3 regions of the Streptomyces sp. NPDC059787 genome follow, and region 1 is predicted to be linked to each of the others. Evidence: riboswitches for the same ligand, from Rfam matches in the RefSeq annotation. Region 1 holds a riboswitch; each other region holds the start of a gene.
What was found. A riboswitch is a leader RNA that binds a small molecule or an ion and turns the genes downstream of it on or off. The one in region 1 is predicted to bind cobalamin.
Positions count from the first base shown of each region.

Region 1 (2,254 bases):
CCGGTCATGTTGTGCCAGTAGATCGAGTGCAGGATGTGGCCGGAGAGGTGGAAGGCCAGGTTCTTCTCCAGACCGTTGATCGAGCCCCACTGCTCCTTGTCCCGCGCCTCCGCGAGCTGCTCCAGCGTGTCGTTGGCCCCCTTGACGTACGCGGCGTGGTGCTTGTCGTGGTGCAGCTCGATGATCTGCGGGTTGATGACCGGCTCGAGCTCCGAGTAGTCGTAGGGAAGCTCCGGGAGCGTGTACACCGCCATGTCTGACATCCTCCGACGCTATTGCAACTGATGTGCAGTTGCACGCTACCAGCAGTAGCGGCAATTGTTGATCAGGCGATGGTTCTGGGACCGGTGTCGCCGGGACCCCGGCCGGCGTACGACGAATGGCGGCGCGGCCGGCCTCGCGTTCACCGCTCGGTCCCACCTCGCTGCCGCGAACTCCGGAGCGGTGGCGGCCTGTTCATCATGTTCGGTGCGGATGCCGGCCGTCGCCCCGTCCGCCGACCCGCAGGGCGAGAAGCCGCCGAGGCCCGCCACGTCGTGCAGGGCGGCGACGGACGCACGTGAGGCACAAGCCTCGTGCACGGCTCCTGTCCTCCCTCCGGCTCCGTACGGTCAGGAGGCCGTACGCCGTCGCGGCGGCGTGATGGCGTACAGGTCGAGGATGTCCGGCCGGGGTGCGACGCCCGGTCCGCCGGCGCGTGCCCAGGCGGCGATGTCCTCGGTCGCGTCCGGGTCGTTGACCAGTCCGAGCCAGACGGGCCGGGCGCCGGCGGCCCGTCCCTGCGCGGAGGGCTGGACGACGATGACGTTGGCGTGTTCGCAGGCGTCGAGGCAGGCGGACACCCGCACCGGCACCTGGGCGCGCAGACGTGCCGTCTGGGCCGCGTGGTCGACGCCGGTCACCTTGGGGCTGCCGCAGCAGCAGTCGCGGCACACGACGACGCGGCACGGCACGGGGCCGGCCGCCGCTTCGGTCCGCGCGTCGTCTGTCGTTCGTCCGGTCGGCGTTGCGGGCATGCGGTGCCGTCCCTCTCTCCGGGGAGATCCGCCCCGATGGTCCGTCGAGGAGGCGACCGCGTGAGTCTCCTGGCTCTCGGGTCGATGCTCGTCCCGGCCTTCCCACCCGCTGCCGGGCAGTGGCCCGTCGGGACTCGCTCGCCGATCACAGTGGCGGGACCGCACCGGATTCACACCGGCTTCCTCGTTCCGCCGTCGCCCTGTCGCCGGCCATCATCCCATTCCGGGGCGCCGTACCGGCCGTCAGTCCGTCTCCTGGGCGTGGGGGGCCGTCGCGGGCGGATGGGTCGGACGGTCCCGTCCGCCGTCACGGCCGGACACCACCACGGCGACCAGTCCGACGACGACGGCTGCGACGGCGACCCGTCCCGCCGCCCGCACCCACCACCCCGGCCGGGCCGCGTCCCCGCCGGGGGAGCCCAGCCGCTCGGCCCGTCGGGCCGGTCTCAGCAGACGCAGCAACAGCAGTACCGCGACCGGCAGTTGCAGCAGCCACAGGACGGTGCGCGGCCACTCCCCGTACCAGACGTTGGTGCCGTAGAGCAGCGTGTGCCACACGCTCAGCACGTAGACGACGATCACGAAGCGGTGCAGCCGGCGCCAGGTGTTCGCTCCGATGCGGTGCCGGACGTAGAACAACAGCCCGAGCGGGATCGCCAGGTACAGGGCGCCCTGTCCGAGCGGGATGGCGATCCTGCCGGTGCCGGAGTCGTACCAGCCGGGCACGAAGCTGTCGGCGAAGGCCACCCACAACCGTTCCGCCCAGTCCACCTTCGTCTCGTAGCGCACGAGTTCCGCCGCGAACATCAGCGCGTGCGCGAACATCAGCGCCATGGTCGTCAGGCTCGTGGTGCGGTGCCAGCGCTCCAGCACCTGCCGGGAGACCGGCAGCCGGGCGGGGCGCGGCCCCGACAGCAGCAGACCGAGCATGACCGTGCCCCACGCCCACAGCAGCCCCGACCAGCCGAACGCCTGGCTGAGCAGGTACATCCAGTAGGTGCCGGGGTCGTCCATGAACGGCATGACCGCGACGGTGTCCGAAGCACCCGATTCCATGCGCGCCCACAGGAGGGCGAACACGAGCGCCGTGACCACCACCGCCGCGGTGGCGTCGGGCAGGGCGGACCGCAGATCGCCGCGCAGAGCGACACGGTCCCCGGGAAGCCGTCGCCTTCCGGGCGGGGCTGCTGCCTCTTCTTCGTCCGGCCTCGTGTCTGACGTCATCAGGGGCCTCCCGG
Region 1 covers NZ_JBHWHX010000014.1:144,878-147,131, reverse strand. The annotation lists gene ACFV5H_RS16350 (superoxide dismutase) at 1-254, opposite strand, end outside; gene ACFV5H_RS16345 ((2Fe-2S) ferredoxin domain-containing protein) at 612-1,016, opposite strand; cobalamin riboswitch at 1,079-1,205, opposite strand; gene ACFV5H_RS16340 (ferric reductase-like transmembrane domain-containing protein) at 1,260-2,240, opposite strand.

Region 2 (2,254 bases), on a different contig from region 1:
GAACCGCGGCTCCTTCAGCTTCAGCCGCGCCGACCAGATCGTGAACCACGCCCGGAGCCAGGGCATGGACGTCCGCGGCCACACCCTGGTCTGGCACTCCCAGCTGCCCGGCTGGGTCTCCGGACTCGGCGCGAGCGACCTCCGGTCGGCCATGAACAACCACATCACCCAGGTCATGACCCACTACAAGGGCGAGATCCACTCCTGGGACGTGGTCAACGAGGCGTTCCAGGACGGCGGCAGCGGCGCCCGGCGCAGCTCGCCCTTCCAGGACAAGCTCGGCAACGGCTTCATCGAGGAGGCCTTCCGCACGGCCCGCGCGACCGACCCGGCCGCCAAGCTCTGCTACAACGACTACAACACCGACGGCGTCAACGCGAAGAGCAACGCCGTCTACGACATGGTCAAGGACTTCAAGTCCCGTGGCGTGCCGATCGACTGCGTCGGCTTCCAGTCCCACTTCAACCCCAACTCCCCCGTCCCCTCCGACTACCGGGCCAACCTCCAGCGCTTCGCCGACCTCGGGGTCGACGTGCAGATCACCGAGCTGGACATCGAGGGCTCGGGCCAGGCGCAGGCCACCAACTACGGCAACGTCGTACGGGCCTGCCTCGCGGTGACGCGCTGCACCGGCATCACGGTGTGGGGCATCCCGGACAAGTACTCGTGGCGGTCGAGCGGCACTCCCCTGCTGTTCGATGACAACTACAACAAGAAGCCCGCGTACGACGCGGCGCTGAGCGCCCTGGGCGGCACCACCGACCCCGACGACCCGGACGACCCCGACGACCCGGGCACCCCGGGTGCCGGCTGCACCGCCACCTACACCACGGCGGAGCAGTGGGGCAGCGGCTACAACGGCAAGGTGACGATCACGGCGGGCAGCTCGCCGATCACCGGCTGGAGCGTGGACGTCACCATGACGTCCCCGCAGAAGGTCCTCTCCGTCTGGAACGGCTCACCCACCTGGGACAGCAGCGGCAACGTCATGACGGTGCGCCCCAGTTGGAACGGCTCGCTCGCGGCCGGGGCCTCGACCAGCTTCGGCTTCACCGTGAGCGGCGGCGCCTCGCCCCCGCCACAGGTCGGCGCCTGCACGGCTTCCTGACCCGGCCCACCCGCACCCGCGCTCCCCTTTCCGGGGGTGCGGGTGCGGTGCGCGTCCCACGATTGACGTGACCCTGCTCACCGAAGCCACCCCTGGCCCCTTCCCTACGGGCGGGTAGAGTGTCGGCGTCGTCATCACACCGTACGGGGGGAAGCCGGTGCAATTCCGGCGCTGACCCGCAACCGTGAACCGTCCGCCAGGGCGGTGAGCCGGACTGCCCCGCACGGTCCATGACCGGCTCACGTGCCCGGCGGACCCGCCGGCGCACCGGCACCGTCGAGGTATACGGAGCCGAGCCGCCGGGGTGTCCCGCGCTGCCCGGCTCCCCGCAGGGAAGAAGGCACCCGCCGATCATGAATGTTCGCCGCAGCGCAGCGGTCCTGGCCGCCGTCGCCGTGATCGGCGCCGCCACCCCGGCCGCCGCCGACACCACCCCGTCCCCGTCGCCGTCCCGGACGCTCCCCTCCGCCCTGTACGGCGACAGCGACCCGCAGTACGACGGCGTCTGGCGCCAGTCGCTCGCCCTGCTCGCCCAGCACACGGTCGGTGTCGAGCCGTCGAAGGCGGCCGTCGACTGGCTCACCGGCCAGCAGTGCGCCGACGGCTCCTTCGCCCCGTACCGCGCCGACACCGCCGAGGCGTGCGACGCGAAGACGATGGTCGACACCAACCAGACCGCCGCCGCCGTCCAGGCCCTCGCCGCGCTCGGCGGCCACGACGACGTCACGAAGAAGGCCGTCGACTGGCTGAAGTCCGCGCAGAACAAGGACGGCGGCTGGGGCTATGTGGCGGGCGGCGCCAGCGACACCAACTCCACCTCCGTCGTCGTCGGCGCGCTCGCGGCCGCCGGTGAGAAGCCGGCCGAGGTGAAGAAGGACGGCAAGTCCCCCTACGACGCCCTGCTGAAGCTGGCGCTGCCCTGCGAGGGCGACGGCGCGGGCGCGTTCGCCTTCCAGCCGGACAAGAAGGGCGAACTGGTCGCCAACGCGGACGCGACGGCGGCGGGCGTGCTCGGCTCGCTCGGTGCGGGCCTGGTCGTCGAGCCCGGCAAGGACGGCGCCGGGGAAGCGGCGTGCGAGAAGGCCGACGGCCCCGAGCAGGCCGCCGCCAACGGTGCCGCGTACCTCACCGACGCCCTCGCCGAGG
Region 2 covers NZ_JBHWHX010000007.1:7,079-9,332, forward strand. The annotation lists gene ACFV5H_RS08530 (endo-1,4-beta-xylanase) at 1-1,108, shown strand, start outside; cobalamin riboswitch at 1,210-1,349, shown strand; gene ACFV5H_RS08535 (prenyltransferase/squalene oxidase repeat-containing protein) at 1,462-2,254, shown strand, end outside.
Region 2: another riboswitch for cobalamin. It lies ahead of ACFV5H_RS08535 (prenyltransferase/squalene oxidase repeat-containing protein); the one in region 1 lies ahead of ACFV5H_RS16345 ((2Fe-2S) ferredoxin domain-containing protein).

Region 3 (2,254 bases), on a different contig from region 1:
GGTCTTCTCGTCCAGCACGGTGTCGTACGTGAAGACCACGTCGTCGGCGGTCAGCGGCTCGCCGTCGCTGAACTTCACGCCGTCGCGCAGGGTGTACGTGTAGGTGCGGCCGTCGTCGGTGACCTCGGGGAGCGCCTTCGCCAGGGCGGGCTTCAGCTTCATGTCGGCGTCGCGGGCGAGGAGCCCGTCGAAGATCTTGGAGTTGCCGTCCTTGCCGTAGCCGAGCAGAGGGCTGAGCGTGTCCGGTTCGGACGGGACCCCGATCACCACGGATCCGGCGGACGTTCCGCCGTCCGCGCCGCCGTCGCCCGGCGCCGAGCAGGCGGCGACCGCACCGGCCATCGCGACCACGGCGGCGGTACCCCGTATTCGTCGGGTCGTCATCGAACCTCACGCTCCTGTTGCCCGAAAATCGTTGTTGCATATTAATTGCAGCAAGGTACTGCCCAGGACGGCGGCCTCCCACTCCTCCGCCCCGACGGACGGTGCCGCTCGTGTCAAGTGCGCAGGTGTGCGCCGGGGTGCGAGCCGTCGGGCGCCGTCCGCGCGCCCCCTGTGGCCGCTTGTCACCGGACCGGAACGGGCACTACTGTCACCACGCCTTGGTGACGGGAAATCGGTGCGATACCGGTGCGGCCCTCGCCACTGTGATCGGGAAGTCCGGCTCCGGCCCTCACGGGCAGCCACTGGGTTCTTCGGAACCCGGGAAGGCGGAGCACGGGCGGTGGTACCCGTCAGCCAGGAGACCGGCCAAGGCACGTCAACCATCCACGAGGTGCTGGAGAGGGTCTGCTGAGCCATGCACATAGCCGAGGGTTTTCTGCCACCGGCGCACGCGGTCGCCTGGGGCGTCGCGTCGGCGCCGTTCGTCGTCCACGGAGCCCGGTCGCTCATCCGTGAAGTCAGGGAACATCCCGAGAGCACCCTGCTGCTCGGCGCGTCGGGAGCGTTCACGTTCGTCCTGTCCGCGCTGAAACTGCCGTCGGTCACGGGAAGTTGCTCCCACCCCACCGGCACGGGCCTGGGCGCGATCCTGTTCCGGCCGCCGGTCATGGCGGTGCTGGGCACCATCACCCTGCTGTTCCAGGCGCTGCTGCTCGCCCACGGCGGGCTGACCACGCTGGGCGCCAACGTCTTCTCGATGGCGATCGTCGGCCCCTGGGCCGGATACGGCGTCTACCGGTTGCTGCGCCGGTACGACGTGCCGCTGATGGTGGCGGTGTTCTTCGGCGCGTTCGTCGCCGACCTGTCGACGTACTGCGTGACGAGCGTGCAGCTGGCGCTCGCCTTCCCCGACCCGGGGAGCGGATTCTGGGGCGCGCTGGGCAAGTTCGGTTCCATCTTCGCCGTGACGCAGATCCCGCTCGCGGTGAGCGAGGGGCTGCTGACCGTGCTGGTGATGCGCATGCTGGTGCAGTCGAGCAAGGGGGAGCTGACCCGGCTCGGCGTGCTGGTGACGTCGGTGACCGGGCGGAGGACGGCGAAGCCGTCCGACTCGGCGGAGGCGGTGGCCCGATGAGCCGCAACGCGAAGATCAACACGCTGCTGCTGGTGCTGGTGGCCGCGCTCGCCGTGATCCCGCTGGTGTTCGGGCTCGGCGACCACAAGGAGGAGCCGTTCGCCGGCGCGGACGCCGAGGCGGAGACGGCGATCACCGAGATCGACCCGGACTACGAGCCGTGGTTCTCCCCGCTGTACGAACCGCCGTCCGGGGAGATCGAGTCGGCGCTGTTCGCCCTCCAGGCGGCGATCGGCGCGGGCGTCCTCGCGTACTACTTCGGGCTGCGGCGCGGGCGGCGGCAGGGGGAGGCGCGGGCGTTGGCACGGCCGCGGACCGAGGTGGGTGCGGACGCGGACACCGGTGACGAGGCCGTTTCCGAACGACGACGGGTCTGACGGCGCGTGCTGCCGATCGACGCGGCGGCGCACAGCAGTCGCTGGCGCCGCCGTCATCCCGTGGACAAGGCCGTACTGGGGCTGGGTCTCACCCTGCTCGCCGTCTCGCTGCCGCCGTGGCCGGGCGCGGCCCTGACGCTGGTGACGGCGCTCGTGGTGCTGCTCGGCCCGGCGGGGGTGCCGGGGCGGCGGCTGTGGCGGGCGTACCGGGTGCCGCTGGGCTTCTGCGTCACCGGGGCGCTGACGCTGCTGGTCCAGGTGGGCGGGCCGGACGGGTTCGTGTCCTGGGCCGAGGACGGGCCGCTGCGCGCCGGGGAGTTGATGCTGCGCACGTCGGCGGCCTCGCTGGGCGTGCTGC
Region 3 covers NZ_JBHWHX010000006.1:124,084-126,337, forward strand. The annotation lists gene ACFV5H_RS07990 (ABC transporter substrate-binding protein) at 1-384, opposite strand, end outside; cobalamin riboswitch at 587-770, shown strand; gene ACFV5H_RS07995 (energy-coupling factor ABC transporter permease) at 800-1,519, shown strand; gene ACFV5H_RS08000 (energy-coupling factor ABC transporter substrate-binding protein) at 1,516-1,896, shown strand; gene cbiQ (cobalt ECF transporter T component CbiQ) at 1,903-2,254, shown strand, end outside.
Region 3: another riboswitch for cobalamin. It lies ahead of ACFV5H_RS07995 (energy-coupling factor ABC transporter permease); the one in region 1 lies ahead of ACFV5H_RS16345 ((2Fe-2S) ferredoxin domain-containing protein).